DNA from 2 places in the Rahnella sp. JUb53 genome. Region 1 is predicted to be linked to the other one. Evidence: predicted binding sites of a transcription regulator. Region 1 holds the regulator's gene; the other holds the start of a gene.
What was found. Region 1 encodes sigma-54, which starts transcription at its own class of promoters, with help from an activator protein. Its sites were predicted from a motif close to GTTGGCACANNTTTCGCTNT; they were not measured.
Positions count from the first base shown of each region.

Region 2: the regulator sigma-54 is predicted to act here: its motif matches at 8,353-8,372, upstream of EC840_RS01845 (branched-chain amino acid ABC transporter substrate-binding protein).

Region 1 covers NZ_SLYT01000007.1:138,634-155,025, forward strand. The annotation lists gene EC840_RS17150 (PRD domain-containing protein) at 1-1,803, shown strand, start outside; gene npr (PTS phosphocarrier protein NPr) at 1,829-2,101, opposite strand; gene rapZ (RNase adapter RapZ) at 2,098-2,952, opposite strand; gene ptsN (PTS IIA-like nitrogen regulatory protein PtsN) at 3,020-3,502, opposite strand; gene hpf (ribosome hibernation promoting factor) at 3,601-3,888, opposite strand; gene rpoN (RNA polymerase factor sigma-54) at 3,912-5,345, opposite strand; gene lptB (LPS export ABC transporter ATP-binding protein) at 5,448-6,173, opposite strand; gene lptA (lipopolysaccharide ABC transporter substrate-binding protein LptA) at 6,179-6,736, opposite strand; gene lptC (LPS export ABC transporter periplasmic protein LptC) at 6,714-7,283, opposite strand; gene kdsC (3-deoxy-manno-octulosonate-8-phosphatase KdsC) at 7,280-7,846, opposite strand; gene kdsD (arabinose-5-phosphate isomerase KdsD) at 7,863-8,849, opposite strand; gene EC840_RS17205 (calcium/sodium antiporter) at 8,869-9,846, opposite strand; gene mlaF (phospholipid ABC transporter ATP-binding protein MlaF) at 10,154-10,957, shown strand; gene mlaE (lipid asymmetry maintenance ABC transporter permease subunit MlaE) at 10,973-11,770, shown strand; gene mlaD (outer membrane lipid asymmetry maintenance protein MlaD) at 11,774-12,340, shown strand; gene mlaC (phospholipid-binding protein MlaC) at 12,382-13,014, shown strand; gene mlaB (lipid asymmetry maintenance protein MlaB) at 13,011-13,304, shown strand; gene ibaG (BolA family iron metabolism protein IbaG) at 13,478-13,732, shown strand; gene murA (UDP-N-acetylglucosamine 1-carboxyvinyltransferase) at 13,800-15,059, shown strand; gene degS (outer membrane-stress sensor serine endopeptidase DegS) at 15,135-16,202, opposite strand; gene degQ (serine endoprotease DegQ) at 16,290-16,392, opposite strand, start outside.
Region 2 covers NZ_SLYT01000001.1:370,594-386,985, forward strand. The annotation lists gene EC840_RS01810 (YcjF family protein) at 1-216, shown strand, start outside; gene EC840_RS01815 (chemotaxis protein) at 335-526, opposite strand; gene EC840_RS01820 (HlyD family secretion protein) at 963-2,249, shown strand; gene EC840_RS01825 (peptidase domain-containing ABC transporter) at 2,236-4,335, shown strand; gene hemB (porphobilinogen synthase) at 4,551-5,525, shown strand; gene EC840_RS01835 (methyl-accepting chemotaxis protein) at 5,914-7,743, shown strand; gene EC840_RS01840 (YgdI/YgdR family lipoprotein) at 7,870-8,085, opposite strand; gene EC840_RS01845 (branched-chain amino acid ABC transporter substrate-binding protein) at 8,541-9,665, shown strand; gene EC840_RS01850 (branched-chain amino acid ABC transporter permease LivH) at 9,746-10,660, shown strand; gene livM (high-affinity branched-chain amino acid ABC transporter permease LivM) at 10,671-11,960, shown strand; gene EC840_RS01860 (ATP-binding cassette domain-containing protein) at 11,957-12,850, shown strand; gene EC840_RS01865 (ABC transporter ATP-binding protein) at 12,847-13,563, shown strand; gene opgB (phosphatidylglycerol--membrane-oligosaccharide glycerophosphotransferase) at 13,980-16,292, shown strand.

The sequences.
Region 1 (16,392 bases):
GATATTACTGCGCTGAATGAAATCATCGCCGATTTTGGCGCGACCTTTGTTCACAGCCGTGGCAGCGGGTATCAGCTGCGGATTGACGATCAGACGCTTTTCTCAACGTTACAGCAATCGACGCAACGCAAACCGAATCCGACGCCGCGCACTGCCGCTGAGCGGGTGAAAACGTTGCTGATCCGCTTTTTGACCTCAGCTTTTTCATTGAAGCTGGAAGATCTGGCCGATGAATGGTTTGTCAGCCGGGGAACCCTGCAAAATGATATGGCTGAGGTGAGGGAGCATCTGGCTCGCTATCACCTGAATATCGAAACCAAGCCGCGCTACGGCATGAAACTGTTCGGTGCAGAACTGGCGATCCGCGCCTGTCTGACCGATCTGCTGTTCCAGCTGGATGCCGAGGAACAGGCGAATCCGCTGCTGAAGGCGGAAAGTCTGGAGCCGGAAGCGCTGGTCCCGCTGACACGCTTTATGCATCAGGTGCTGACGCAGTCTTCTGTTCAACTGACCGATGAGGGCGAGCAGTATCTGATCTTGTACTGCGCGGTGGCGATTAAGCGCATTACCGGCGGTTACCCGCTGACCGATTTTGATGCGGAAGACGGTGACCCGGCGGTGAAGCAGGTTTCCGTACGACTGGCAGCTGAGCTCAGAAATCTCGTCGGCAAGGAAATTCCTGCCTCTGAGGAAGCTTATCTGCGGGTGAATATCGCCGCACGCCGCGTGCAGAAAATCCTGCCGACCGACATTAACGCCGACGATGACGAAGCGCTGGTCGATTACATTCTGTCGTATATCAATTCGCACTATAACTATGATTTGCAGGGCGATAAGCAACTGCGTGCTGACCTACTGACGCACATTAAGACCATGATTACCCGGGTGAAATATCAGATAAATATCCCGAACCCGCTGCTGAACAATATCAAACAGCATTATCCGATGGCCTATGACGTCACGCTGGCGGCGGTCTCCAGCTGGGGAAAATACACGCCGTATACGCTGAGTGAAAACGAGATTGGTTTTCTGGTGCTGCATATCGGCGTCGGGCTGGAGCGGCATTACAATATCGGCTACCAGCGGCATCCGCAGGTGATGCTGGTGTGCGACACCGGCAATTCAACCATCCGCATGATCCAGGCGCAGATTAACCGTAAGTATCCGCAACTGGTGATGAAACAGGTGGTTTCGCTGCGTGATTACGAGCAGCTGGAGCATATCGACGAAGATTTTATTATTTCCAACGCCCGCATTACCGAGAAGAATAAGCCGGTGGTGGTGTTGTCGCCGTTTCCGACCGAATACCAGATGGAACAGCTCGGCAAGCTGGTGCTGGTCGACCGCACACGGCCTTATATGCTGGAAAAATTCTTCGACGAAAAGCACTTCATGATCGTCAACGAACCGATGACGCAGGCGGAGTTGTTCCGTCATGTGTGTTCACAGCTGGAAGAAGAAGGATATGTCGATCAGGCGTTTTACCCGTCAGTGGTCGAGCGTGAAGAGATTGTCTCGACCATGCTGGGCGAAGGGATTGCGCTGCCGCACTCGCTGGGACTGCTGGCGAAGAAAACCGTGGTGATTACGTTGCTTTCGCCGCAGGGCATTGCCTGGGGAGAAGGGGAAACCGCGCACGTGATTTTTCTGCTGGCGATCAGCAAGGCGGATTACGAAGAAGCGATGGCGATTTACGATTTGTTCGTGACGTTTGTGCGGGAACGCTCAATGAGCCGTTTGCTGAGCAGTGAGAATTTTGAAAGCTTCAAGGCCATTGCAATAGATTGTTTAAGCCGCATTTAATACGGCTCAAATAGTGCTTTAATTATTAGTCTTCGTCAAAACCTGAATTGATCAGATTTACCACTGCCGTCAGTGCCTGTTCTTCATCTGGACCGGTGGCTTCGATTTCGATTTTCTGACCTTTCGGGGAATCGAGCATCAGCAGCGCGATCACGCTGCTGGCTTCCGCTTCAATGCCTGTGCCGTTGCGCAGCATCACTTCTGATTCAAAGCTCTGCACCAGTTCAAACAACTTCATCGCCGGACGGGCATGCATCCCTAACCGGTTTTTGATTTCTACCGTTTGTTTTACCGTCATGATTTACGTTTTTCCAGCGTGCGATGGCGGGATTGCACGTTCTTCCCGCGGGAACGGAAATAGTCGGCCAGTTGCTCTGCGATATACACCGAACGGTGTTTACCGCCGGTACAACCAATGGCGACGGTCAGATAGCTGCGGTTGTTGGTTTCCAGCATCGGCAGCCATTGTTCAAGGTAGCTGCGGGTCTGGTAGATAAAGTTGTGCACTTCGGTATGACGGTCGAGGAACGCCGCCACCGGTTTGTCTAGGCCGGTCATCGGACGCAGTTTCGGATCCCAGTGCGGGTTCGGCAGGAAGCGTACATCGAACACGTAATCCGCATCAATCGGAATGCCGTGTTTGAAACCAAAGGATTCGAAGACCATCGTCAGCTCACGTTCGCGTTTACCCAGCAGGCGGGTACGCAGCATTTCTGCCAGTTCGTGAACGGACATTTCGGACGTGTCGATGATGAGATCAGCGGAAGAACGCAGAGGCTCGAGCAGATCGGCTTCTTCATCAATGGCACTTTCGAGGGAGAGATTTTTGCTGGAAAGCGGGTGCAGACGACGGGTGTCGCTGTAGCGGCGGATCAGCGTGTTGCGGTCGGCATCAAGGAACAACAGCTGCGGTGAGAAGCTCTCCGGCAGTTGTGACATCGCGTACTCATAAACTTCCGGGGTTTCCGGCATGTTACGCACGTCGATGCTGACGGCCGCTGACGTATTACGTTCAACGAGGGTCTGGGCAAGCTGCGGCAATAAAACCACCGGCAGGTTATCCACACAGTAAAAACCCATGTCTTCCAATGCCCGTAGGGCAACCGATTTCCCGGAACCGGAACGGCCGCTGACAATCATCAGCACCATGGTGTCACTCCCCTGGCATTCAGTGTTCAGAATTCATTTTCCCGGCACCGTACCGGGAATCAGCAATTTATTCGTTTTCAGTCATTATCTGGAACAGTTCTTCATCGCTCTGCGCACCACGAAGGCGGCGACACACTGTTTTATCAGCTAATTTCTTAGCCACCAAAGATAATGTATGTAAATGGGTTTTACATTGATCTGCCGGTACCAGCAAGGCAAAAAGTAAGTCTACCGGCTGATTATCGATGGCATCAAAAGCGATCGGTTGTTCCAGCTGAATGAACACGCCGACGGCACGTAACGTATCTTCTTCCAGCTTACCGTGCGGGATGGCGATCCCGGCACCGATCCCGGTGCTGCCCATACGTTCACGGGTCAAAATAGCGTCGAAAATCACCTGTGGCGACAAATTAAGTTGTCTGGCGGCCAGTTCGCTGATGATTTCCAGTGCGCGTTTTTTGCTGGCGCAATGAACGCCGCTTTTGGTGCATTCGGCATTAAGCACCGACGTTAATTGCATTGCTATATCGTTGATCATGTCATCTTTCACTTTTGCGCTGTTTCACCCTTAAAGCTATATCGGCTCGTTTCCCGAAGGTCACAAGCCGATGCCCGAAGGTTTGTAGCACAGGGTTGGCTACATGAATGTCAGTGCTGTTTCAGTTTGTCTTTATGTTTATTCAGCTGGCGGGCCAGTTTATCAACCAGTCCGTCAATCGCTGCGTACATATCCTGATGTTCCGAGGTGGCATGTAACTCGCCTCCATTCACATGCAAAGTCGCTTCGGCAACTTTTTGCACCTTTTCCACGCTCAACACCACATACACCTGATTAATCCTGTCGAAATACTGCTCTAGCTTGGCCAGCTTCGACGTGATGAACTCTCTCAGGGGATCCGTGATCTCAATGTGATGTCCGGTAATGTTGAGCTGCATAATGTCTTCCTTCTCTGTTGAGGTCAAACTAACTGTTTACGTTGGTTTGAGGGCGGGATGGACAAAGACTCTCGGTATTTGGCGACGGTTCGTCGTGCAACCATAATTCCCTGATCGGAAAGCAGGGTCGCTAACTTACTGTCACTGAGCGGTTTTACAGGATTCTCCGCTGCGATTAATTTCTTCACCAGCGCCCGGATGGCGGTTGACGATGCCTCGCCGCCGCTGTCTGTACTGACATGGCTGGAAAAGAAATACTTCAGTTCGAAAATGCCACGCGGGCTGTGCAGAAACTTCTGCGTCGTGACGCGTGAAATCGTCGATTCGTGCATTTCTACGGCGCTGGCGATATCAGCCAGCACCATAGGTTTCATAAATTCTTCACCCAGTTCAAAGAACGCCTGCTGCTGCTCAACGATACAGCGCGTGACTTTCAACAGCGTGTCGTTACGGCTTTCCAGGCTTTTGATTAACCATTTGGCTTCCTGCAGGTTGCTGCGGATAAACTGCCCGTCGCTGTCGCTGCGTGCGGAATTCCCCATCGCGGCGTACTGCTGGTTAATCTTCAGACGCGGAATGCTGTCCGAATTGAGTTCAACCGTCCAGACTCCTGACACTTTGCGCACCAGCACATCCGGGATCACGTATTCAGATTCGCCGGTATTGATCGACTGGCCCGGACGCGGATCAAGAGACTGGATCAGGAGCATCGCTCCTTTCAGTGTATCTTCTTTTAACCGGGTTGATCGCATAAGTGCGCGGAAATCATGGTTCGCCAGCAAATCCAGATGTTCGCTGATGATAAGACGGGCTTCGGTGATGAAAGGCGTGTCGGTCACATACTGGGAAAGCTGGATCAGCAGGCAGTCGCGCAGGTCGCGCGCGGCCACGCCGACCGGGTCAAAACGCTGTACGCGTTTGAGCACGGCTTCCACTTCGTCCATCGTGACGTTTTCATCCCCGATGCTTTCCAGAATGTCGTCAAGAGAAACGGTGAGGTAACCGGTGTCATCGACCGCATCGACAATGGATGTCGCAATCGCCGCATCAGTATCTGAGAACGGCGTCAGCTCGACCTGCCACATCAGGTAATCCTGAAGGGTCTGGGTGGTTTCACCCTGATAAATCGGCAGCTCGTCGTCGCTGTAATCATTACCGGTGCCGGAAGGCGTGCCCGCGGTATAGATTTCATCCCAGGTCGCATCCAGCGGCAGCTCTTCGGGCATGTCTTTTTGCTCGAGTGCTTCGCGGGTATCTAACCCTTCGCTGTCGGTGGCTTCTACCGAGTCGATTTCTTCATGAAGGTCGGTTTGTTCCAGCAGAGGGTTGCTCTCCAGCGCAAGTTGGATCTCCTGTTGGAGCTCAAGCGTGGACAATTGCAACAGGCGGATGGCCTGTTGTAACTGTGGAGTCATTGCCAGTTGTTGGCTGAATCTGAGTTGCAAACCTTGCTTCATATCTTGGCTTTATTTCCGTTGATGAGTGAAAACGGCAACACTTCTGTCAGAGACGGCCTGTTTCATTTTAAAGTGAAACAGGCACGGTTCCGGCGGCACAGATCACAGACGGAATTCTTCACCAAGATAAACGCGTTTAACTTGTTCATCAGCAAGAATATCGGCTGGCGTGCCGTGGGCGATTAACTTGCCCTGACTGACGATGTAAGCGCGTTCACACACGTCGAGCGTTTCGCGAACGTTATGGTCGGTGATCAGTACGCCGAGGCCACTGTCACGCAAATGCTCAATGATTTTTTTGATGTCGATAACTGAAATCGGGTCAACACCGGCGAACGGTTCATCCAGCAGAATGAATTTAGGGTTCGCCGCCAGCGCGCGGGCGATTTCAACACGACGGCGTTCACCACCGGACAGTGACTGACCGAGGTTATCGCGCAAATGAGAAATATGGAACTCTTCCATCAGTTCATTGGCGCGATCGTTACGCTGTTCTTTGTTCAGATCGTCGCGGATCTGCAACACGGCCATCAGGTTATCAAACACGCTGAGGCGGCGGAAAATGGACGCTTCCTGAGGAAGATAGCCAATACCGCGACGGGCGCGGGTATGCAATGGCAACAAGCTGATGTCTTCGTCATCAACGATAATACGGCCTGCATCACGCTGCACAATGCCGACGACCATGTAGAAGGTCGTGGTTTTACCGGCACCGTTTGGCCCTAATAACCCGACGATTTCGCCGGAGTTGACCATCAGGCTGACATCTTCAACGACCTTGCGGCCTTTGTAGGCTTTTGCCAGATTCTCTGCGATTAATTTAGCCATAAAAATCAGTTACTCTTTTTGGTCGGCTGGCCCGCCGCTGCAGGTGTTTTCTGTTGCAGCTGCGAAGGAACCAGAACGGTCGTCACACGGTTGCCTTTATCACTGAAGGCTTCCATTTGCTGTTTCTGCACCAGATACGTAATACGGTCGCCTTTCACGTTGCTGTCGAGCTGTTCAAGGTAAGCGTTACCGGTCAGGGTCACCAGATCGTTTTCCACTTCATAGCGGACTTTCTGCGCATGGCCTTTTACCGGCTTGCCGTTGTCCTGCATCTGATAGAAGGTCACCGGGTTACCGTAACCTTCAACCACTTCTTTGCCGGAAACGCCTTGCGGGCGGATGACGACAACTTTGTCCGCTTTAACCTGGATCGTGCCCTGGTTTACCACCACATTACCGGTAAAGGTCGCGGTATTGGTGTTCACGTCCAGCGCCTGATTAGCCGAATCAATGGTAATCGGTTTGGTCGTGTCATCTTTCAGGGCGAATGCCGGAACGCTGACGGCTAACAATGAGCTGACGATCAGGAGATTACGGATTTTATTTTTTGCTTTGAATTTCATAAGAGGTCGTTACCTTTTCGATCAGCTCTGCTGTTTTATCACGCAGATTACCACGCATTTTCATGCCGTTAGATGTAAAACCTGTGCCATAAAGCGTTACTTCATCATCTGAGGCAACGTCCTGTGTCGTCAGGTTAACCCGTGCATTGTCCGTTTTGATTCTTTGCAACTGAGAAGTCTCAGGTGTCAGGCTGTCTGCCTGCACATGCCCGTAAAGATAGAGCATTTTATCCTGAGTCAGCTTGGCCTTGTCAGAATGCAGCACCCACGTCGGGACTTTGTTCTTGTCGTACATGGTCGCTACCGGATTGGTAAACCATGTCACCTGATCAGTGGTGTAATATTTCACCTGATCTGAAACCAGTTTATACGTCAGGCTACCCAGCGGATCGTACACCATCGTGACGGTGTGGGAGCTCTGGTAGGTCGGATCCTGATCGTTGACCGCCGGCTGGACGTCATCGCTGTTGTCAGACATTGACCAGCCGATCAGCACCAGAACGATGGCTGTCAGCGCCAGAATAATCCAAAGTCTTGTTTTACTCATATCGACAGCCCTTTGGCGTCCTCCAGCTTACCCTGTGCCAGTAAAATCAAATCGCACAATTCGCGTACTGCACCACGTCCGCCGGCAATTCGGGTGACATAATGCGCTTTCGGCAACAAGATGGGATGCGCGTCCTGAACGGCCACGGAAAGACCAACTTCAGCCATAACCGGCCAGTCGATCAGGTCATCACCGATGTAGGCCACTTCTTCGGCCCGCAAAGACAGTGTATCTAACAGTTCGCGGAAGGCCAAAAGCTTATCCGATTGTCCCTGATACAAGTGGCGTATACCGAGGGTTTCAGCGCGATCTTCCAGTAATTTCGCATTGCGGCCTGTAATAATCGCAACCTCAATGTCAGAAGTCAGCAGGCAGCGGATACCGTAACCGTCGCGAACGTTAAAACTTTTCAGCTCTTCTCCCTGATTTCCCATGTAGATCAGGCCATCAGACATCACGCCATCTACATCGCAAATCAGCAGGCGGATAGCTTTCGCCCGTTCCAGCACTTGCGTGCTGACCGGACCGTAGCAAGTTTCCACCAGGGCTGCGCTATTACTCATTCAGGGGATTCCTCAATTAAACTACGCCAGCGCGCAGCATGTCGTGCATATGTAACACACCCAGCAACTGGTCACCATCAGCAACCATCACGCAGGTTATGTTTTTTTCCTGCATTAAATTCAGCGCATCCACCGCCAGAAGAGAAGGGCGGACGCGGATGCCCCCGGTCGTCATGACATCGGCAATCGAGGCTTCGTTGATGTTAACGCCCATATCGAAGATGCGGCGTAAATCACCATCGGTAAAGATACCTTCGATCCGCATCAGGTCGTTGCAGATAACCGTCATGCCGAGATTCTTGCGGGTGATTTCCAGCAAGGCGTCACGCAAAGACGCGTCGCGGCTGACATGCGGAATTTCATCACCGGTGTGCATGATATCGCTCACGCGCAGTAAGAGCTTGCGACCCAGTGCTCCGCCCGGATGGGAAAGGGCGAAATCTTCGGGTGTGAAACCGCGGGCTTCCAGCAGAGCCACCGCCAGTGCATCGCCCATGACCAGTACCGCCGTGGTGCTGCTGGTCGGTGCCAGACCGAGCGGGCAGGCTTCTTTGGGGACTTTCACGCAAAGATGCACATCGGCCGCTTTGCCCATGGTGCTTTCCGGATTAGACGTCATGCAAATAAGCGTGATGTCCAGACGCTTGAGTACCGGGATCAGCCCGAGAATTTCATGCGCCTCACCGGAATTGGAAATCAGGATCACAACGTCCTGTTTCGATACCATGCCCAGATCACCGTGGCTGGCTTCGCCCGGATGGACAAAGAAAGCCGGTGTGCCAGTGCTGGCAAAGGTCGCGGCCATCTTGCGACCAATGTGGCCGGATTTGCCCATGCCCATCACGACGACTTTGCCGTTGCAGGCGAAGATTTTTTCGCATGCACGGGTAAAATCGCCGTTAATGTATTGATCTAACTGCTCAAGTCCTTCACGTTCTGTTTTCAGCACATCACGCCCGACGGCCTGAAAATCAAAGTCGGAGGCGAAGTTAACGTTAGCCATAGTCAGTTCCTGACAAAGTTCAGAAGGCAATGCTGTCCGGCAACAGGAACAGAACCGCCATATAGGCGATAAATCCACACAGTAACAGTGCGCCGGCGAGATGGCCGATACGATGTTTACGCATCAGACACAGCCCGGAAAGCACGATACTGACCGCCAGCATGACCCAGTAATCGCGATGAAACGCGTCCGGGTTGAACGAGCCTGGCGCAACCAGCGCAGGTAATCCCAGCACCAGACAGGTATTAAAAATATTCGCACCAATGATATTGCCCAGTGCGATATCATCTTCGCCCTTAATGGCACCTGCGATAAACGTCGCGAGTTCCGGCAGGCTGGTGCCGATGGCGATGACGGTCAGGCCAATCACCAGTTCGCTGACGCCAAAGTAACGGGCAATCACTGTACTGTTGTCGACAATCATGCCCGACGCCAGCGGCATGATGATAAAGCCCAGTGCCAGCCACAGAAATGCCACGGTGTTGCTGCTGTCCTGAGGAAGTTCGGACATCTGCTCGTATGTCAGCGTATCCAGCCCTTCTTTTTCGGCCGCGCGGGCGATTTTTATCACCAGCATCATAAACACGGCAGCACTGGCCAGCAGCAAAACGCCGTCAAACCGGCTGAGTTCTCCGTCACTTAGCACAAAACCACAGAGTGCTGTGACCAGTAACAATAAAGGGAGTTCGCGGCGTAATATATCAGAACGAACGGAAAGTGGATGAATCAGGGCTGCACCGCCCAAAATCAGAAGAATATTAATGATATTCGAACCAATTGCGTTTCCGACGGCCAAATCCATCTGATCATTGATGGCGGCTGTGGTAGAAACCACCAGTTCCGGGAGAGATATTCCGACGCCGACGACGGTCATGCCAATCACCAGCGGAGGTATGCCTATTGAGCGTGCCAACACTGCGGCTCCGTACACCAGACGATCGGCGGCGTAAACTAACAGTAACAAGCCGACAATCATCAGTACGATAGCGAGAAGCATGAAACATCCTTTATTGGGTATAATGCGAGGTTCGTTGCCTTTGCAGGCAGGCGATTCCTTCGTCAACATGAGCTAAGGCAACATTTTCTCTGAAAACAAGGCCTGCAGGTTCCTGTATGTTAGACGATGAGGGCTTTTAATTTAAAATGATAATTCATCGATTTTGACCGTCTGTGGCGGAAAAGTAAAACGATGGCAACTTTGGTAACGAAACCGGGGTAAGTTTTTGTAAAAATACCAAAGTTATACGACACCCCATCTGGGTCAGACGTATTCTTAGCGAAAGTATTCCGAAGGGATAAACTGAATGAGTCAAAGCGAATCGAATCTGGTAGAGATCAAGGGCATGAGCTTCGTGCGCGGCGATCGTCCCATTTTCGAAGAGATCAATATGACCGTGCCACGCGGCAAAGTCACCGCCATTATGGGGCCTTCGGGGATCGGTAAAACCACCTTGCTGCGCCTGATCGGCGGGCAACTTGCGCCAAGTAGTGGGGAAATCTGGTTCGACGGAGACAACATTCCGACGTTGTCACGCCGTAAGCTGTACGAATCCCGCAAGAAAATGAGCATGTTGTTTCAATCCGGTGCATTGTTTACTGACCTGACGGTGTTCGAGAATGTGGCATTCCCGTTGCGTGAGCACAGTAAATTACCGGAAGAACTGCTGCGCAGCACCGTGACCATGAAACTCGAAGCGGTAGGGTTACGCGGTGCCGGTGACCTGATGCCTGCTGAGTTGTCTGGCGGGATGGCGCGTCGTGTGGCGCTGGCGCGTGCGATTGCGCTTGATCCGGAACTCATCATGTTTGATGAGCCTTTTGTGGGTCAGGATCCGATCACGATGGGCGTGCTGGTGAAGCTTATCGATGAACTTAACCATGCGCTGGGCGTGACCTGTATCGTCGTCTCTCATGACGTACCTGAAGTACTCAGTATTGCGGATTATGCATATATTGTGGCGGCACAGCATGTCATTGCTGAAGGTACACCAGAGGAATTGCAAAATAACCCTGATCCGCGAGTTCGCCAGTTCCTCGACGGTATTGCCGACGGACCGGTGCCTTTCCGTTTTCCTGCCGGTGATTACAAAACCGAGCTGCTCGGATAATGGAGTTCCTGATAAATGTACCTTGTTTTGAAAATAAATAGGGCCTTAGCCTCTGTCGGGCGCCGCGGAATAAACACCTGTGCGTCTTTTGGCCGTGCCGGTCTGATGCTCTTTCGGGCGTTGGTCGGTAAGCCGCAATTTGCCAAACAATGGCCGCTGCTGATCAAACAGCTCTACAGCGTTGGCGTGCTTTCCCTGCTGATCATCCTGGTTTCCGGCCTGTTTATCGGCATGGTACTGGGCTTGCAGGGATACCTGATTTTAACCACCTACAGCGCTGAGGCCAGCCTCGGCATGATGGTGGCGCTTTCCCTGCTGCGTGAGCTGGGTCCTGTGGTGACGGCGCTCCTGTTCGCCGGTCGTGCGGGTTCTGCGCTGACCGCTGAGCTGGGTCTGATGAAAGCTACCGAGCAGATTTCCAGTCTGGAAATGATGGCTATCGATCCGCTGCGCCGCGTTGTGGCACCGCGTTTCTGGGCTGGCCTGATTTCCATGCCTCTGCTGACGGCGATTTTTGTCGCAGTCGGGATCTGGGGCGGCTCGCTGGTCGGCGTGGACTGGAAAGGCATCGATAGCGGATTCTTCTGGTCAGCGATGCAAACTTCCGTAGACTGGCGGACTGACCTGCTTAACTGCCTGATTAAAAGCCTTGTTTTCGCTATCACCGTGACCTGGATTGCGTTGTTCAATGGCTATGATGCGATACCGACGTCCGAAGGGATCAGCCGGGCAACGACACGTACTGTAGTGCATTCGTCACTGGCGGTGCTGGGATTGGATTTTGTGCTGACAGCACTGATGTTTGGAAATTAAACCATGCAAACGAAAAAGAGTGAAATCTGGGTAGGCGCATTTTTGATCATCGCACTGATTGCGGTGTTATTCCTGTGTCTGAAAGTGGCCGACATCCGTTCTATCGGCTCTGACCCGACTTACCGCATTTCTGCGGACTTCGACAATATCGGCGGCCTGAAAAGCGGTTCTCCGGTCAAAGTCGGCGGTGTGGTGATTGGTCGCGTCAGCAGCATTACGCTTGATAAAAACTATTCTCCACGCGTAGAAATGGACATTGACCAGAAGTACAACCAGATCCCGAGTACCAGTACGCTGGCTATCCGCACCTCGGGTTTACTGGGAGAGCAATTCCTGGCGCTGAACATTGGTTTTGAAGACCCTGACATGGGAACGACTATCCTTAAAAACGGTGGCGTCATTCAGGACACCAAATCGGCGCTGGTTCTCGAAGACCTGATTGGCCAGTTCCTTTATAAGAGCGGCGACGGGAAAGCGGATCCGGATGCAGGGTCTGCGACCGCAGCACCCGCGGGCGATTCTGCCCCTGCGCCAGACGCTAACACGGCTCCACAACCGGCTGCTCATTAAGAACTTGCTACTACGGATTCTCCATCAAAGAGGAAATGATTATGTTTAAACGTTTAGTGATCGCCGCACTGCTGGTGGTTATGGCTCCGCTGGCCAATGCCGCGGTTGATAAAACCAACCCTTACAGCGTGATGAATGAAGCGGCGAACAAAACCTTCACCCGCCTCAAAACCGAACAGCCGAAAATCAAGCAGGATCCTAACTACCTGCGCCAGATCGTGCGTGAAGAACTGCTGCCGTACGTGCAGATCAAATACGCCGGTGCGCTGGTGTTAGGTCGTTACTATCAACAGGCGACCCCTGCACAACGTGAGGCGTATTTCGCCGCGTTCTCTGACTATCTGCAACAGGCATATGGCCAGGCGCTGGCGATGTACAACGGCCAGAACTATACCGTGCAGCCGGAACAGTCTTACGCAGATAAAGACATCATTGCTATCCGCGTGACCATTACCGATCCGAACGGTCGTCCGCCAGTGCGTCTGGATTTCCAGTGGCGTAAAAACAGCCGTACCGGAGAATGGCAGGCATACGACATGATCGCCGAAGGCGTCAGTATGATTTCGACCAAGCAAAACGAATGGGCGGATATCCTGCGTCAGAAAGGGATTGATGGTCTGACTGCGCGTCTGAAACAAGCTGCCGCAGAACCGATTACCCTGGATAAAAAATGAGTGAAGCATTGCGCTGGGAATCGCAGCCGCCGCGACTGACGTTGCACGGTGAACTGGATCGCGAAACGCTGGTCCCCTTCTGGGATGCGCGCAAAAAGCTGATGTCCGGGATTACCTGTCTGGATGTTTCCGGGCTGGAGCGTGTGGATTCTTCCGGTCTGGCGCTGTTAGTGCATTTGCGTGAAGAGGCCAGCCAGCAGGGCGTTTCTCTGACGGTGGCTGGTATCACCGACAGACTGAATACTCTGATTGCGCTCTACAATCTGCAGGATATTATTCCGGCTGCCTGAGCAAATAAGCCAGCAGTTCCGGTAAGTTAGGCGGCTGAAGACGTACCGTCGCCTGACGCTCTCCAAAGCCCCTGTGCGAAACTCTTGCTCAGGGGCTTTTTCGTGGTTTAAGAATTGCGCCGATCCCTATAAGATATCGGGCTGTTATGATTCTTCAGAAGAATAGAGCCCCTATGGAAACGAGTGAAATTAAAGACGTGCTGATGAACGCATTGGCACTGGACGAAGCCCACATTACTGGCGATGGCAGTCATTTTCAGGCCATTGTCGTTGGTGCGATGTTTGATGGCATGAGCCGCGTGAAAAAACAACAGACCGTTTACGCCCCGCTGATGGAATACATCGCCGACAACCGAATCCATGCACTGTCTATCAAGGCTTATACCCCTGAAGAATGGGCGCGTGACCGTAAACTGAGCGGTTTATAAGACTGCCGGAGTTCCGGCAGCTTCCTCATATCTGACCTGTCGTTTAAATGAATAGAGAGCAGTCATAATGGATAAATTTCGTGTACAGGGTGGGACTCGTCTAAGCGGCGAAGTCACTATCTCTGGTGCAAAAAATGCAGCACTTCCTATTTTGTTTGCCGCACTGCTTGCTGAAGAACCTGTTGAACTCCAGAACGTTCCTCACCTGAAAGATATCGATACCACCATCAAACTGCTGAGCCAGCTGGGCACCAAAATCGAACGTAACGGTTCGGTCTTTGTGGATGCCAGTGCGGTAAACGAGTTTTGTGCGCCCTACGATCTGGTGAAAACCATGCGTGCTTCCATCTGGGCGCTGGGTCCGCTGGTGGCGCGTTTTGGTCGTGGCGAAGTTTCCCTGCCGGGCGGTTGTGCTATCGGCGCGCGTCCTGTTGACCTGCACATCACCGGTCTGGAACAACTGGGCGCAACGATCGTGCTGGAAGAAGGCTACGTGAAAGCGTCCGTAGACGGTCGGCTGAAAGGCGCACACATCGTGATGGATAAAGTCAGCGTTGGCGCGACAGTCACCATCATGAGTGCCGCCACACTGGCCGAAGGCACCACCATTATTGAAAACGCCGCACGTGAGCCGGAAATCGTTGATACTGCGAATTTCCTGAATACGCTGGGCGCGAAAATCACCGGCGCGGGCACCGACAGAATCACCATCGAAGGCGTTGCACGTCTGGGTGGCGGTGTTTATCGCGTAGTGCCGGACCGTATTGAAACCGGGACTTTCCTGGTGGCGGCGGCGATTTCCGGTGGAAAAATTGTCTGCCGTGAAGCCCGTCCTGATACGCTGGATGCCGTTCTGGCAAAACTGCGTGAAGCTGGTGCGGAAATCGAAGTGGGCGAGGACTGGATCAGTCTCGACATGCATGGCAAACGTGCTAAAGCGGTGACGTTCCGCACTGCGCCGCATCCGGGCTTCCCGACTGACATGCAGGCACAGTTCAGCCTGCTGAACCTGGTGGCTGAAGGCACCGGCGTTATCACCGAAACCATCTTCGAAAACCGTTTCATGCATATTCCTGAGCTGATCCGTATGGGCGCTCACGCTGAAATCGAAGGCAGCACTCTGATTTGTCATGGCGTTGAAAAACTGTCTGGCGCTCAGGTGATGGCGACCGATTTGCGCGCTTCCGCCAGCCTGGTTCTGGCCGGCTGTATTGCAGAAGGCGTGACAGTCGTTGACCGTATTTATCACATCGATCGTGGCTATGAGCGTATCGAAGATAAGCTGCGTCAGCTGGGTGCAAAAATCGAGCGTTTTAAAGGCGAGTAATTCCTGAGCCTGACGCAATAAAAAAGCCGGAAGGGGAGACCTTTCCGGCTTTTTCGTTTCTGTCTTCAGCAGTTATCAGTGATCAGGGTATTCCTGCACGGTGACCTGCAAGGTCAGCTGCTGACCATCACGGATGATTTTAACCGGGATCACCGTGCCAGGGCGGACTTCTGCCACCTGGTCCATTGTCTCAATCGCGGAAACAGCCGGTTTATTATTCACGTTAACAATCACATCGCGCACCTGCATACCCGCATTTGCCGCCGGACCGTTCGGGGTGACTTCATTAACCACAATCCCCTGAATGCGATCCAGTCCGCTGTTCGGCCCGTGCAGAGGCGATACCTCGCGGCCGCTGATGCCGATATAACCGCGAATGACGCGACCATCACGAATAAGCTTGCCCATCACTTTGGTGGCCAGCGCTGTCGGGATTGCAAAGCCAATGCCTTCCGGCGTCGCACCGTCATTACTCTGGTCAAATGACAGCGTGTTAATCCCCATCAGCTCACCCAGTGAGTTCACCAGCGCACCGCCGGAGTTCCCCTGGTTGATTGAGGCATCGGTTTGCAGGAAATTCTGGCGACCGGACGGGCTCAGACCGATACGACCGGTGGCACTGATAATGCCTTGTGTGACGGTCTGCCCGAGGTTATACGGGTTACCAATCGCCATCACCACATCACCGACATGCGGAGTCCGGTGTGAGTTAATCGGGATCACCGGCAGATTTCCGGCGTTGATTTTGAGTACCGCCAGGTCAGTCAGGCTGTCAGAACCGACCAGCAAGGCTTCAAATACGCGGCCATCTTGTAGCGCCACGATGATCTGATCGGCATTATTAATGACGTGCTTGTTGGTCAGGATATAGCCGTTGTCATTCATGATAACGCCGGAACCCAGCGTGCGAATGGCCAGTTCGTTTTGCGAACTGTTACCCATGTTGCGGTTATAGACGTTCACGACGGCAGGAGCAGCGTGACGAACGCCCGAGTTATAGCTGACAGGTTCTTCGCTGGTTTGGGTGAAATTGCGTTCGAACAGCGGGTCTGTGATGTTTTTACGCAACATAGGTACCGCCGCCAGCAAAATGCCAGCAACAATCAGGCCGATAACAGCGGATCTCAATAGCTTAACAAACATGGGTGTATGGGATGCGAGATAAAAAGTGAGGGAAGAATAGCATGAGTTAATCGGACGCAGCAGCACCTGCGTCCGATTTTCAACGCTTTACGGCATGAATAAGTAGATATTCTGCCCTTTACGCACAATGCTCAGCGCAATCAGGTCCGGTTTGCTTTCCAGAATTTTGCGGAAGGCGGCAAGATTCTCA
Region 2 (16,392 bases), on a different contig from region 1:
TCGCAGGATCTGGCGGCGCGTCTTTCCGCCCGTGCGGCACAAGGTATTGGTGCCGGATTGCTGACTGCCCGTCTGGGTATCAAAACCATGGAACTCTGCCGTCCATTACCATGGCTGGATGGCGATAAGCCAAAACTGGGTGATTTTCGCCGCGAGCTTATCGGCAAGTTGAAAAACAGCATGGTGAAGAGCGATAAAACGAAAGCGGGTATTTGATTTCTCCCTGCTAAAAGTTTTCCTCGGTTGTAAATTTTCGACTGATACATCCAATGATAAAAAAAGCCCCGCGTCAGCGGGGCTTGTATTACTCTGATTAACCTTTAAAGACTAAAAACTAGGTTGTCAGATAGTTCTGTGCTTTAGCAAGACCATCGGAAATTTGTGAATACGCTTTGTTCACCGCATTACTGGTGTCACTTACCGCGTCCTGACCAAAGTTTGATAGGCGATCGGCAACTTTATTTACATCTTCCGACCAACCCGCACCATTAACCATTTTAATATCATGTTCTGTTAATTGTTTCATCTTAGGCCTTCCTTTTAATCTGTTAAAGCAAGTCCCCTAAAAAACCGGGGGCGATGAAAACATTGAGTAATGCTATGGAGATAATTTCTACGCAATGTCTTCACGGGGATTAAGCCTAGAGCACTGGCGGCGGAATTTGACTAGGAATAATCTCCTATGTGAAATTTTATGTATAACCCATTGTTTTTAAATTAAATTAAGAGTTAATAAAATCTGGTTTATTAATTTCACGTATAAAAAATAATCGCTTACTCAGGCGGAGGATTATTTATGCGTCAGATCTGCGTCAAAAGGTAAATTAATATGACGGAGTAACAGTTGCTATGCGGAAATACCTGCCTGCGATGTTTCAGAGTAATCGCGGTGGCAGGAGATTTTATGGCTGCTATCTTTCAAAGATTCTGTTTTTACAGCCAGTTTTTCCGGAACAAAAAATATGCTCTTTCGTAAAGAGGTCAATGAACATCAGCAAAACCACTGGACGGGTAAGGCGTTATTACTCGCCGGCTGGCCCATATGGATTGTGACGTCACTGACCGCTGTTTTTATTATTTCTTTACTGATATTCCTAATCTTCACCAATTACACCCGGCGTATTAATGTCAGCGGTGAAATTATCACCCAGCCACACAGTATTAATTTGTTCAGCCCGGAACAGGGCGTGATCACCAAACTGTATGTCGATACCGGCAAACCGGTCAAAAAAGGGCAGCCGCTGTATGAAATTGACGTCAGCCGCGTGACGCAGGCGGGTAACGTCAGCACTACCACGCTTGCCGCCATCAAAAAACAACGAGAGCAAATTGATTCGATCGTTGCTCAGCTTGAGCACAATAAGCAGGAGACGCTGCAAAACCTGCAACAGCAGTTAGAGCAATATGAGAAAGCGCATCAGGTTTCGCAAAGCATGGTGGCTTCCGCTCAGGAAGGGCTGGATGCCATGAAGAAAAGCATGCAGAACTACGGCGCTTATCAGAAGAAAGGTCTCATCAATACCGACCAGCTGAACAATCAGCGTTACCTGTTTTATCAGCAGCAGACGTCGTTTCAGAGTCTGAACACTCAGGCGATTCAGGAAGCGTTACAAATCACCAATCTGCGCAGCGAACTGGTGACCCGCGCCGCCGAGTTTGATAATCAGATTTCGCAGTACGGCTACCAGCGTAACGACCTCGAGCGTCAGCTGGCTCAGGCCGATGCCAAAGGTTCCTTGCTGATCACCGCGCCGACCTCCGGCAAAATCTCCTCGCTGAGCGTCACGCCCGGACAGATGGTCAACGCCGGAGACAGCCTCGCGCAACTGGTGCCTGCCAGTAATTCCCCGTTCTTCCTTGTTGCCTGGCTGCCTAATGAAAGCGTGCCTTACGTAAAAGCTGGTGAACACATTAATATCCGTTACGAAGCCTATCCGTTTGAAAAGTATGGCCAGTTCCCCGGCAAGGTGGAATCGATTTCCTCTGCGCCTGTTTCTGAACAGGAGCTGAATTCCTACGCCAGCGCACCGCGAACGGCCAACGGCACGGTCAGCGGGCCGTATTACAAAGTGATTGTTTCACTGGATAAAAAAGCGATGGACTGGCACGGCGAGACGCTGAATTTATCCAGCGGTATGAAAGCCGAATCAACATTATTCCTGGAGAAAAGGCCGCTGTATCAGTGGATGTTGTCTCCGTATTACAGCATGAAGAAAAGCGTGGTGGGGCCAATTAATGAATCTCGATAACGTACGGGAGCTGGCTGACCGCCTGCACTTTAGCTGGCGCCACCGGGTGCCGCAGATTATTCAAACCGAAGCCGCCGAATGCGGGCTGGCCAGTCTGGCGATGGTCTTTGGCTATCACGGTAAACATGTCGATTTGCAGAGTCTGCGCCAGCATTACGGCATTTCCTCGCGCGGTGCGACGCTGCGCACGCTGATGGATATCGCCGCAGCGAATGAGATGAAATCCCGCGCCCTGAAGCTGGATATTGATGAGCTGAACGCGCTGAAAACACCCTGCATTTTGCACTGGGATCTCAACCATTTCGTGGTACTGGTCGGCGTTAAGCAGGGCAAAGTGATTATTCACGATCCGGCCTTCGGGCGTCGCTCGCTGGGCATGCGCGAAGTCTCCGAGCATTTCACCGGCGTGGCGCTCGAGCTGTGGCCGGACAATGGTTTTACCTCCGAAAAGCCGCGCGTGCGGCTCAATTTGCGCAAGATGATGGGAAACGTCAGCGGACTGATCCCGGCGCTGACCAAAATCTTCTGCCTGTCGCTGATGATTGAATCGGTGAATCTGCTGCTGCCGGTCGGAATGCAGCTGGTAATGGACCACGTGATCCCGGCGAAAGACCCCGATTTGCTGACCCTGATTTGCCTCGGTTTGCTGTTCTTCATCATTTTCCGCACCGGCGTCAGTATGCTGCGCGCCTGGACATCGCTGGTGATGAGTACGCTGATTGACGTGCAGTGGAAAGCGCGGCTGTTTGATCATCTTATGAAGCTGCCGCTCGATTACTTTGAGAAGCGCAAACTGGGTGATATCCAGTCGCGTTTTACCTCGCTCGACACACTGCGTACGACGCTGACCACCAATGTGGTGAACAGTATTATCGACGGTATTATGTCGGTCGGATTGATCGTGATGATGGTGCTGTACGGCGGCTGGCTGATTTGGGTGATCCTTGGCTTTACAGCGATCTACGTGGTGTTCCGTCTGACCACATACAACGCCTATCGTCAGGTTTCGGAGGAACAAATCGTCAAAGGTGCCCGTGCCGGTTCGCACTTTATGGAAACGCTGTACGGCATCAGCACGCTGAAAGCACTCGGTTTATCGAAAGCACGCGCCAATTTTTGGCTGAATCTGAACATTGATAACGCCAATGCGACAGTGCGTAAAACCAAGTTTGAAATGATGTTTACCGGCGGTAACACACTGATTGCCACACTCGATCAGGTGGCGCTGCTGTGGCTCGGCGCGACGCAGGTCATCGACGGCCATATGACGCTCGGGATGTTCGTGGCGTTCAATACCTATCGCGGGCAGTTTTCCGAACGTGCGGCCAATCTGCTGAATATGGTGTTGCAACTGCGGATGCTTTCCCTGCACCGCGACCGTATCGCGGATATCGCGCTGACCGACACCGAAAAATCGCTGCCGGAGCGTGAATTGCTGCGGGCGGGCGAAGCGGCGTCGCTGGATGTCCGGGATCTGGTGTTTCAGTACGACAGCCTTTCCGCGCCGCTGATCAACGGCCTGAATCTCTCGGTCGCGGCGGGAGAAAGTGTGGCAATCACCGGACCGTCGGGGCAGGGCAAAACCACGCTGATGAAAATCATGACCGGTCTGCTGACGCCAACTGAAGGCCGCATTCTGATCAACGGCATGGATATCACCACCGCCGGGCTGAACAATTACCGCAGCTGCATTGCCTGTGTGTTACAGGATGATACGTTGTTCGCCGGTTCCATTGCCGAGAACATTGCCAGCTTTGATGAGCAGAAAGACGAAGCGCGGATTATCGACTGCGCCCGCCGTTGTAACATCCACGACGATATCGAACGCATGCCGATGGGTTACGAAACGCTGATCAGCGAACTGGGCGGCAGTTTGTCCGGCGGGCAGAAACAGCGGGTGCTGATTGCGCGTGCGCTGTACCGCCGTCCGGCAATTCTGTTCCTCGATGAGGCCACCAGCCATCTGGATCTGGACAACGAAATGCGCATCAATCAGGCGATCAGCGAACTGGATATAACGCGGATATTTATCGCCCACCGTCCGTCTACGATTGCCTCAGCAGATCGCGAGATCAAGCTCGGTTAAATCCTTCCTTCAGGCGATCCCTGTTCCGGGATCGCCTTTCCAAAATGCGGCCTCTGTTACATCTCCTCACGGAAAGTTCATCATTTGTTTAAAAGTTATTATAAAATGCTGCCTCCATCGTCTGACGGCGCTGCCATGCCTCCTGCCGTCTGAACTGTCTGCACTCCTGTTTCTTAAAAAATTTCAGTGCAACAGACTAATTTTTAGGAGTTTTCATGTCGAATCAGTTCCCGAGCTCACGCCTTCGCCGCCTGAGACAGTCCGAATCCCTGCGCACTCTTTTTCAGGAAACTGAATTTAGCGTCAACGATCTGGTACTGCCGATTTTCGTAGAAGAAGAGACCTCTGAATACGTACCGATCGAAGCTATGCCCGGCGTGCTGCGCATTCCCGAATCCCGCCTGGCGTTTGAAATCGAACGTTACGCCCGCGCCGGTATCCGCTCGGTCATGACTTTTGGTATTTCGCATCATATGGATGCCACCGGCAGTGACACCTGGAACGAAAACGGTCTGGTCGCACGTATGGCACGTATCTGTAAAGACACCGTGCCTGAAATGATCGTCATGTCCGACACCTGTTTCTGCGAATACACCTCGCATGGCCATTGCGGCGTGCTGCACGACCATGGCGTAGATAACGACGCGACGCTGATTAACCTCGGCAAACAGGCCGTAGTTGCTGCCGCAGCAGGTGCAGATTTCATTGCGCCATCCGCTGCACAGGACGGTCAGGTACAGGCCATTCGCAGCGCGCTGGACGAAGCCGGTTTCATCGATACCTCGATCATGGCCTACTCCACTAAGTTTGCGTCATCCATGTACGGGCCATTCCGTGAAGCGGGCGGCAGCGTGCTGAAAGGCAACCGTAAGCAATATCAGATGAACCCGATGAACCGCCGCGAAGCCGTGCGCGAATCACTGATGGATGAGCACGAAGGCGCCGATGCGCTGATGGTGAAACCCGCTGGCGCGTATCTGGATGTGATCCGCGATATCCGTGAAGCCTCCCGTCTGCCACTGGCGGCGTATCAGGTCAGCGGCGAATACGCGATGATCAAGTTCGCGGCACAAGCCGGTGCCATTGATGAGCGCGCCGTGGTGCGTGAAAGCCTGGGTGCGATCAAACGTGCGGGTGCAGATATTATCCTGACCTATTTCGCCATGGATATTGCTGAAAACGGGCTGTAATCCCCTTCATCCTTCAAACCACCTTGCTGCGACTCGAATGTTTTCGGGTTTGAGAACGGTGTTCAAAGCATAAGAAACCGGGCCTTCGCCCGGTTTTTTTATGCCCACGCCGCTGAACCTGACGTTGCGCGGTATATGCGCAGACCACATCTTCATTATTTAATAACAGCAGCACATTAAAATAATACTTTCTTAAAATGAATCACTTCACCATTAATACGCAAAGTTTAAGCAATTAAGTTTTCATACAAAGAATAAGGTTTTATTGCTGTTAAATTACCGACTTATGTAACTTAAGAAAATGAGTTTTCCATTAATTAATTTTTATAGCCTGCCGATACTCCATGTGCTTCACATACAACTGTTTTTATAAAAATAATGGAGAGCCATGAAAATGTTTATGAAATATTTTGAAAATCTAAAAGTCGGGAAAAAATTAGCATTTGGTTTCGGACTTATCTTATTGCTAAGCATTGCAGTTACTTTATGCGGTATTAAAAATCTGAATGATATTTCCATCCGGGCAGACAAAATAAGCCAGCTGAAAGTAATAACTGACCAGTTTGCTATGGCAAAAGCTGAAAGACTGGAATATGTGAAAACGCATGATGAAAAATACATCGCCATGAATGAGATGAACTTGCAGCAGGTTGATAAGAAAATTGAAAGTCTCAGGTCGCTTCAATGGGATACAAAGCACCTGGAGATGCTTAATGACATGTCAGAAGTCATGAAGACGTATCGCGATAAACGTGCTCAAACTGTCCGCGAGACACAGCAACGTGATCTTGTTGTCAGTCGTTTTGTGCTGACCCGTGAAGAGTCAACAATCAAAAGTTTGGCGCAGTCCTACGCACAAGATCCGACGCGCGCAGCCACCGCGACAGCATTAGCTGATATTGTCCGTCACATCGACGGTGTGGCGACGCGTGTGAAACTTCTCCAGTTTGAGAATACTGATGAGTCACTTAACGCTTTAACAGGTTTTATGATTGAATCGATTCAGCAAATGAATGCCGTCAAATCCCAGCTAAATCCGGCGGATGTCAGCGCACTTGAAGACGTTGAACGCTCGGTCTCGGCTAAAAAGGAGAGTGCCAGTGATTACCTGCGTTCCTATATTGCTGAGCAGGAAGCGACTCAGCTGCTTGCAAAAGCAGGCGGCAAGCTGACGACCCTGAGTGACAATATCTTTGAATCGGAACTGAGTGCGGCTCATGACGATATTAGAAAGGCAGTGATATGGATGGCTTCACTTTTGGGGGCCGCCGTCTTGTTAAGTATTGGCATTGCGCTGATCATTTCCCGCCAGATTGTGAAGCCTCTGGCTGACACGCTTGAGGTTGCGCGACAGATAGCGCGCGGTGATTTAAGAGCTCATCTCAATACCACGCGTCGTGATGAACTGGGCGAACTGATGCAAGCAGTAGATGAGATGAACACCGATCTTCGCCGTATCATCGGTGATATTCGTGCCGGCGTGACGCAGGTAAGCCATGCCTCCGCAGAAATTGCGGCAGGAAATAATGATTTATCCGCACGTACTGAGGAACAGGCGGCTGCGCTTGAAGAAACGGCGGCCAGCATGGAGCAGTTAACGGCGACGGTTAAACAGAACGTAGACAATATTCATCACACCAGCCAACTGGCGGGCAGTACTTCGGAAACGGCGAACAAAGGCGGGCAACTGGTCTCTCATGTGGTGAAAACGATGAATGAAATCACGGCGAGCTCAGCAAAAATTGCTGACATTACAACGGTAATTAACAGCATCGCTTTTCAGACCAATATTCTGGCTCTCAATGCGGCCGTTGAAGCGGCGCGTGCAGGAGAACAGGGGCGGGGATTTGCTGTGGTGGCAAGTGAAGTGAGAAGTCTGGCGCAACGTAGTGCTCAGGCTGCAAAAGAGATAGAAGGTTTAATTGGTGAATCGGTAGAGCGAATTAATGCAGGGTCAGAGCTGGTAGAACAGGCGGGAACCACCATGCATGACATTGTGACTAAAGTGGCTAACGTTACCGAAATACTTAATGAAATTACGCAGGCATCGGATGAACAGAACAGGGGAATATCTCAGGTAGGGCAAGCCATAGTGGAGATGGACAGCGTGACTCAGCAAAACGCGGCCCTGGTGGAAGAGTCTTCTGCTGCTGCTAATGCGCTGCGGGATCAGGCACAAAATCTGGCGTCGTCTGTTTCGCGTTTTATTACTGAGTAATTTTATCCTCAAAACAGTCGTGTTATTACGGGCCGTTCAGGTACCTATAGCATGACTGTTTTATTCAGCCCGCCGTGTAATTCATCGGTCGGGCTGTCGAAAAAATGTAATTCCCATCGGTCACGCCTACTTCTTCACAATGCCCGCGATATCATTGGTGTTCATCAGATGATAATCGCCGTTCATGTCGGTGTAGCTGGTCATGCCGGTATCGCGGTCACGGTCGGGTTCACCGTGGGCGAAAAACTGGTCGCCCGCTTTGGTGTTGATCACATAATCACTGGCACAGCCTGATAATCCCATGGCCAGCACAATCGCCGTCAGGCAGGATAATTTCTTCATTGTTCAGTCGTTTCCTGTTGCAATCATCTGACCGCATTACAAAACAACCCGCCGAAAGAAGCAAAGAAAAAATATATCAACGGATTAGCCGTGGGGCACTTAACGTTACATTTTGGTGCAGGGCGTTCCGGTATCGTTATTTTCCTATTCTTTTCAGCACCAGTGCGGTGCGATGTGATCCCGTCGTTGTTTCTGCGAGTTCTCCGCAACGCCTGACAGGCGCTATCTATACTCACATAACCGTAACAATCACAGACGTCGGGTAACACTGGCAGATATTTTGCTTAAGTTTCTTACCTTTGATGTTGTCCGCCAGCGGTGGACAAACGGGATCTCCCCTCCATTGGCTTGTGCTTTAAATTTCAGATTTTCAGATTACGACTTTGCGTTGGTGTTTTTGCTGCATGCGTTGCCCATAACCCGTTTGCATAAACTCAGTCCTAAGGATCATGATGATGTCGATGAAATTTATGAAAAGTCCTCTCTCTCTTTTACTGGCTGGTTGTCTGGTCACGGCCTTCTCCGCGCGTGCGGATATTGTGATTGGGGTTGCCGGTCCGTTCACCGGTCCGAATGCCACTTATGGTGATCAGTACTGGCATGGGGCGACTCAGGCCGCCGAAGACATTAATGCCGCAGGCGGGATCAACGGCGAGAAAATCAAACTGGTTCAGGGTGATGATGCCTGCGAGCCAAAACAAGCCGTCGCGGTGGCTAACCGGCTGGTGGATCAGGATAAAGTGCAGGCAGTGGTCGGACATTTCTGTTCATCCTCTACCATGCCAGCGTCTGAGGTGTATAACGACGCCGGGATTATCGCCATCACGCCGGGCTCAACTAACCCGCAGATCACTGAACGCGGCATGAGCGATATGTTCCGTATGTGTGGGCGCGATGACCAGCAGGGGCTGGTGGCCAGCGATTACATCATCGACAAACTGAAAGCCAAAAAAGTGGTCATCATTCACGACAAAGATACCTACGGACAGGGGCTGGCAGATGCCACCAAAGCAGCGCTTAACAAACGCGGCGTGAAAGAAGTGATGTATGAAGGACTGTCGCGCGGCGAAAAAGACTTTAATGCGCTGGTTACCAAAATCAGTGCGCAGAAACCAGATGTGGTGTTCTTTGGCGGCTGCCATCCGGAAGCCGGTCCGTTAGTTCGCCAGATGCGTGAGCAGGGCGTTCAGGCGACGTTCTTCTCCGGTGACTGTATCGTCAACGAAGAAATGGTCACCGCTGCCGGCGGTCCGCAATACACCAATGGCATTCTGATGACCTTCGGCAAAGACCCGCGTCTGATCCCGGACGGCAAAGCCGTCATCGATAAATTCCGCGCTAATAAATTCGAGCCGGAAGGTTACACCCTCTATTCCTACGCGTCCGTGCAGGCCATTGCCGCCGCCTTCAAAGCCACCGGCGGCAGCGATTCTGCCAAAGCCAGCGCGTGGCTTAAAGCCAACAGTGTCGATACCGTCATGGGTAAAAAGGCCTGGGACAGCAAAGGCGACCTGAAAGTCTCTGATTACGTGGTTTATAAGTGGGATGACAAAGGCAAATATCAGGAAGTTAAGGAATAACTCATTTTGATTTGCCAGTTCTAATCTGTGTCAGACCGCGCCCTTAGCCAGGCGCGGTCACAAAAAGAGACTGCGTATTTATGGATTCATTCTTCCTGCAACAACTGTTTAATGGCATTACGCTCGGTGCTGTCTACGGTCTCATCGCCATCGGCTACACCATGGTTTACGGCATTATCGGCATGATCAACTTTGCTCACGGCGAAGTGTATATGATTTCGGCTTACCTCTGCGCTATCGCGCTGGCGCTGCTTTCCTTCTTCGGGCTGCACTCTTTTCCGCTGCTGATCCTCGGCACACTGGTGTTCACCATCGTGGTGACCGGCGTTTACGGCTGGGCGATTGAGCGCATTGCCTACAAACCTCTGCGAAATTCCACGCGCCTTGCACCGCTGATTTCTGCTATCGGCATGTCGCTGATTTTGCAGAACTACGCACAAATCAGTCAGGGACCGCGACAGCAGGGCATTCCTACGATGTTTGATGGCGCGCTGCGTTTTCATATCGGAGACAGCTTTGTCCAGATGACCTACACCAAACTGTTCATTCTGGTGGCGTCCCTTGTCGGCATGTTGGTTTTGTCGTGGATTATCAGCAACACCAAACTCGGTCGTATGTGTCGCGCGGTACAGCAGGACAGAAAAATGGCCTCAATTCTCGGCATCAACACCGATCGCATTATCTCGCTGGTCTTTATGATCGGCGCGGCGATGGCGGGGCTGGCAGGTGTACTGGTCACCATGAACTACGGCACTTTTGATTTCTATGCCGGATTTATCATCGGCATCAAAGCCTTTACCGCAGCGGTACTCGGCGGGATCGGATCGTTACCGGGCGCGATGCTCGGCGGCCTGATACTGGGTATCGCCGAAGCGCAGTTCTCGGGCATGGTGAATTCCGATTACAAAGACGTGTTCTCTTTTGGATTGCTGGTGGTGATCCTTATTTTCCGCCCTCAGGGCCTGCTGGGCCGTCCGGTCGTGACGAAAGTGTGAGGGAAATAAAATGACGACACAAACTGCTGTGAGCGGCGGATTTTCGCTTAAACGCTGCCTGCTGGATGCCATTTTCGCCGGACTGGTGGCGTTGATTATTTTCGGACCTGTGGTCGGCGTGGTGCTGGACGGCTATAGCTTTAACTTTCATTCCCAGCGTCTGATCTGGATTATCGCCGCTGTCATGCTCGGACGTTTTTTGCTTAGCGCTTTTCTGGAAACCGCAGCCGGACAGAAAACGCGTGCGCGCTTCGAATCCGACAGCGCGGGTGTATACGTCCGTCCGCCGGATCACAAAAGCAACCTGCGCTGGATATTGCCTCTGCTGATTGTGCTGGCGATTTTCTTTCCGTTTGTTGCCACCAAATACATTCTGACCGTCGCTATTCTGGGGCTGATTTACGTGCTGCTTGGCCTCGGGCTGAATATCGTGGTTGGTCTGGCCGGGCTACTGGATCTGGGATACGTGGCCTTTTACGCCATCGGCGCCTACGGACTGGCGCTGGGATATCAGTATCTCGGCCTCGGATTCTGGTCGATGCTGCCGCTGGCCGCCGTGATGGCCGCACTGGCCGGGGCTTTGCTGGGCTTTCCGGTGCTGCGTATGCATGGCGATTATCTGGCGATTGTGACGCTCGGCTTTGGCGAAATCATCCGGCTGGTGCTGACTAACTGGTTGTCGTTCACCGGCGGCCCGAATGGCGTTTCCGCGCCACCTCCGACGTTTTTCGGTCTGGAGTTTGGCCGACGGGCGAAAGAGGGCGGCGTGCCGTTCCACGAGTTTTTCCATCTGACTTACAACCCGAATATGAAATTTATTTTCATCTACGCGGTGCTGGTTCTGGTGGTGTTGCTGGTGCTGTTTATCAAACACCGCCTGACCCGCATGCCGATTGGCCGCGCGTGGGAAGCATTGCGCGAAGATGAAATCGCCTGCCGCGCAATGGGTCTTAATCACGTACTGGTTAAGCTTTCGGCGTTTACACTTGGCGCTTCTACTGCCGGTATCGCGGGCGTGTTTTTCGCTACCTATCAGGGATTTGTCAACCCGACGTCTTTCACCTTCTTCGAATCTGCGCTGATCCTCGCCATTGTGGTGCTGGGTGGGATGGGCTCGACCATCGGCGTGGTGCTGGCGGCATTTGTACTGACCGTCGCGCCGGAACTGCTGCGCAGTTTTGCCGAATACCGCGTGCTGCTGTTCGGGGTGTTAATGGTGGTGATGATGATCTGGCGACCACGCGGGTTAATCCGCATCAGCCGCAGCGGGTTTGCCGCGCGTAAAGGAGTCGCGCCATGAGCGAAGCGTTAGCGGATAACAATATTCTGAGTGTCGAACATTTGCGTATGCATTTTGGCGGGATTAAGGCGCTGAACGATGTGAACCTGGCGGTAAAACGCGGCTCGATTACCGCGCTGATCGGCCCGAACGGCGCAGGGAAAACCACGGTATTTAATTGCCTGACCGGTTTCTATAAAGCGTCCGGCGGCAATATTCTGCTCAATACCCGCCGCCGCACTACCAACGTCATTCAGGTGCTCGGTCAGAAATTCCAGCCGGATGACTGGATAAAACCGGCACAGCTGGGAAAACGAATTTTCTACAAAATGTTTGGCGGAACACATCTGGTGAACCGCGCCGGACTGGCGCGTACTTTCCAGAACATCCGGTTGTTTCGTGAAATGTCGGTGATTGAAAACTTGCTGGTCGCGCAACACATGCAAACCAACCGCAATCTGATCGCCGGTGTGCTCAATACTCCCGCTTATCGCCGTGCGGAAAATCAGGCGCTGGACCGGGCATTTTACTGGCTGGAAGTGGTGGAACTGGTGGATTGCGCCAACCGGCTGGCGGGCGAGATGTCTTACGGTCAGCAACGGCGTCTGGAAATTGCGCGGGCGATGTGTACCGCGCCGGAGATGATTTGCCTCGATGAACCGGCTGCCGGTCTTAATCCGGTAGAGACGCGAACGCTGAGTAAAATCATCCGTTTTCTGCGCGATCACCACGACATTACCGTCCTGCTGATTGAACACGATATGGGCATGGTGATGGAAATATCCGACCATATTATCGTGCTCGATCACGGCGATGTAATTGCCGAAGGCTTGCCCCATGCCATTCAAAATGATGAGAAAGTCATTGCCGCCTATCTCGGTGCTGATGAAGACGACGAGGTCAGTTTATGAGTGACGCGATGCTGGAGTTTCGCGATGTGAATGTGTATTACGGGGCGATTCAGGCGTTGCAGCAGGTTTCGCTGCAGGTGAATCAGGGAGAAACCGTGGCGCTGATTGGCGCGAACGGAGCCGGAAAATCCACCTTGCTGATGTCGATATTTGGCCAGCCGCGCGTGCAGAGCGGACAGATTTTATTTCGTGGCGAAGATATCAGCCGTAAATCGACGCACTTTGTGGCCTCTGCGGGTATTGCGCAGTCGCCGGAAGGGCGGCGGGTTTTTCCGGACATGAGCGTCGAGGAAAATCTGCTGATGGGCACCATTCCCATCGGCAACAAATATGCCGCGGAAGATCTGCAAACCATGTTTGACCTCTTTCCGCGTCTTAAAGAGCGGCGAAAGCAACGGGCGATGACCATGTCCGGCGGTGAACAGCAAATGCTGGCGATTGCCCGTGCGCTGATGAGCCGCCCCAAATTGCTGTTGCTCGACGAGCCCAGTCTGGGGCTGGCGCCGATCATCGTAAAACAGATTTTTCAGACCCTGCGCGAACTGGCGCAAAGCGGGATGACTATCTTTCTTGTGGAGCAAAATGCGCATCATGCACTGAAGCTGTCTGATCGCGGATACGTCATGGTTAACGGGCAGATCCGCCTCAGCGGTACGGGGGATGAACTTTTGCATAATCAGGAAGTGCGTAAAGCCTATCTGGGAGGAATCTGATTTTTCATTATCAAAGCCCGCAATACCGTGTATCGCGGGCTTTCCCGCCAACTATTTTTCGCATTTTCAATCTCCCTCCACATTTCGCTCATACTAATCGGCTATCATGCAATTCTTACCGAAAAGTGACGGCGCCGTTAAATTTCTGAGTTATCATCCGCAGCCGGTCGTCAATAGTTTGTAAAAAGTCAGTTTTTTAGGACAAATCAGTGACCTGACGCAGTGTTAAGGCGTTGACCCTCTCAGGGCAACAGGCTATATAGCGCTATCCGTTTTTGGCATGACATTTTCCTGTCTCAGGGATGAAGTGAATGACAACTCAGTCATTCGCTCGATGAGTTGAACCGTCGGCGCTGCCCGTAAAGCGGCAGAGAAGGGTCGCAGAGTTTATTGTTTTAATCAGACAGGGTGCTGAAATGGCTTCTGAGATAATTTCATTTATTTTATTTCTTTCCTCAATTTTCCTCTACGTCACAAGGGCGTCGGCCAGCCGCGTCTGGTTTTCGCTGGTGCTGTTTTTCCTCGGCCTTTACGTCATCCTGAATGTCATTCTGATTGGCAGTAATTACTTCACGGGTGAAGGCATTACGGATGCGGTGTTATATACCGTCACCAGCAGCCTGAAGGGCGCAGGCCTGAATAAATATATCCTGCCATTCATTGGCTTACTGACCGGACTGATTGCTGTTTTCGCATTACTGGCATGGGGACTCAAACAGCGCCGTGCCAAAAACAGCAGCGTCATGTACAGCGTGCTGGCCGTAGTGCTTGCCGTGTTCTCAGTCGGTTCAACTCAGGCATTCCAGAATATCTCCCGCCTGGTAAAAACGCAGATCTCCGGTCATGGCGCCGATTTCGATACTTATTACAAAGTGCCGGAAAAAATCGTTAAAGGCGCAAAAAAACCAAACCTGGTTTATATCTATGGCGAAAGCCTCGAACGGACCTATTTTGACGACAAAGTGTTCCCGGGGCTGACGACTGAATTAAGCCAGCATAAAGCGCAAAGTATTGATTTTACGAATACCAAACAGGTGCCGGGTACCGGTTATACCATCGCCGGCATGGTCGCTTCACAATGTGGTATCCCACTTTTTGCGCCTTTCGATGGCAATGCCTCCAGCGCGCTGGCGACCTTCTACCCCGAAAACGTCTGTATTGGTGATGTGCTGAAAGGCGCGGGATACACTAACTATTTCTATCAGGGCGCAGAACTGGCGTTTGCCGGTAAAGGCACCTTCCTGAAATCTCACGGCTTTGACCATCTTTATGGTTACAACGAATTGCGTCCGACCGTCGCTGACCCGTCTTATAAAAATGACTGGGGCTGGTATGACGATACGTTGCTGGAAGAGGTTTACAAAAAATTCGTGACGCTGAGCAAGGAAGGCAAGCCTTTCTCGCTGTTTACGCTGACTGTCGATACCCACCATCCGGACGGCTTTATTTCGCGCGGTTGTACCCGCAATGAATATAAAGTGAACGGTAAGGCTAACCAGTCGCTGAGCGCGGTTTCCTGTAGTCAGGAACTGATTGCGGCCTTTATCGATAAAATTAAAAAATCTGGTTATTACGATAACACCATCATTGTGGTGTCTTCCGATCATCTGGCGATGAACAATACGGCGTATAACATTCTCACCAAACAGAATCGTAAAGACCTGTTCTTCGTGATGGACGGACGTCATCCGGCAGCTGCCGATCAGAATGCGGCGAAACGCAGCACGCTGGATAACGGCGCTACCGTGCTTGATATCATGGGCGGTGATAACTTTATCGGCCTCGGGCGCAGCGGCATTTCGGCCACTTCGATGACCGCGCAGTTCCTCAACATTGATGACAAAGTGAATGCCTGGAAACCGGCGGTTATCAAACAGTGGGGCTTCCCGAACAGCATTAAAAATTACGCAGTGAACACCAAAGACAATACCTTCACATTCTCCGGCATGACCATCAAAACGCCGTTTATCCTGAAGGTCACCGGCGACAAAATTGAACCCATGTTTGACGTTTATCTTTCCACGCCGCTGAAAAAACAACTGGCGGGGCTGGCGACCAGTGACAACTTTGTCTGGGTGGATAAATGCTACGAAATGGGGCGCGTCTGGGCACCGGAGTTGTCGCTAAACACCGGTCTGTGCGTGGCGTCCGGTAACCTCGGAGCGAAGCCGTCTATCGTGCAGGTCACCGGTGCTACCTTCAAAGGGAAAGTCGATTTTGCAAAAGACACGTCAGGCAGCAATGCAATTTATCAGCAAACGCTGAAAACCCTGAATATTGATGATGAAGCGACGCGATACCAGTCTCCGGCCATTGCCTTTATGGTGCCGGGTTTACCAGAGCAGGTGAAAGCGATTACCGGTGTTTCGACAGTAGAAAACTGGGGACGCTGGTCGGATGCTAATCTGGCACCTTCGGTGAAAATTGATTACGTCAAACCGCTGCCAACCACATTTGACGTAGTGATCCGCGCACGTGCTTACGGCAATAACATTGATAAACCGGTCTCCGTGCGCGTGGGCGATCAGGAACAGTTTGTCACCTTCGGCGATCAGGACGGCATCGTGAAAGTGCAATTCACTAACCCTGAAGCGGCGCAGAGTATTGTCATCACGCCACCGGCACCGACCGAGCCCACCGAAGGCACCAGCGGCGGCTTCCAGCCACGTAAACTGGGCATCGGGATGGTGTCTCTGGAAGTCCAGCCGGTTGAAGAGCCGCAATCTTAAAACGCGCTTGTGATGCCTTTCTGCTGAACATGAAAACCCGCCTCGGCGGGTTTTTTATTGCCAATGTTCTGTCCTTGCGTCTAAAGCTTTTTTATCGATT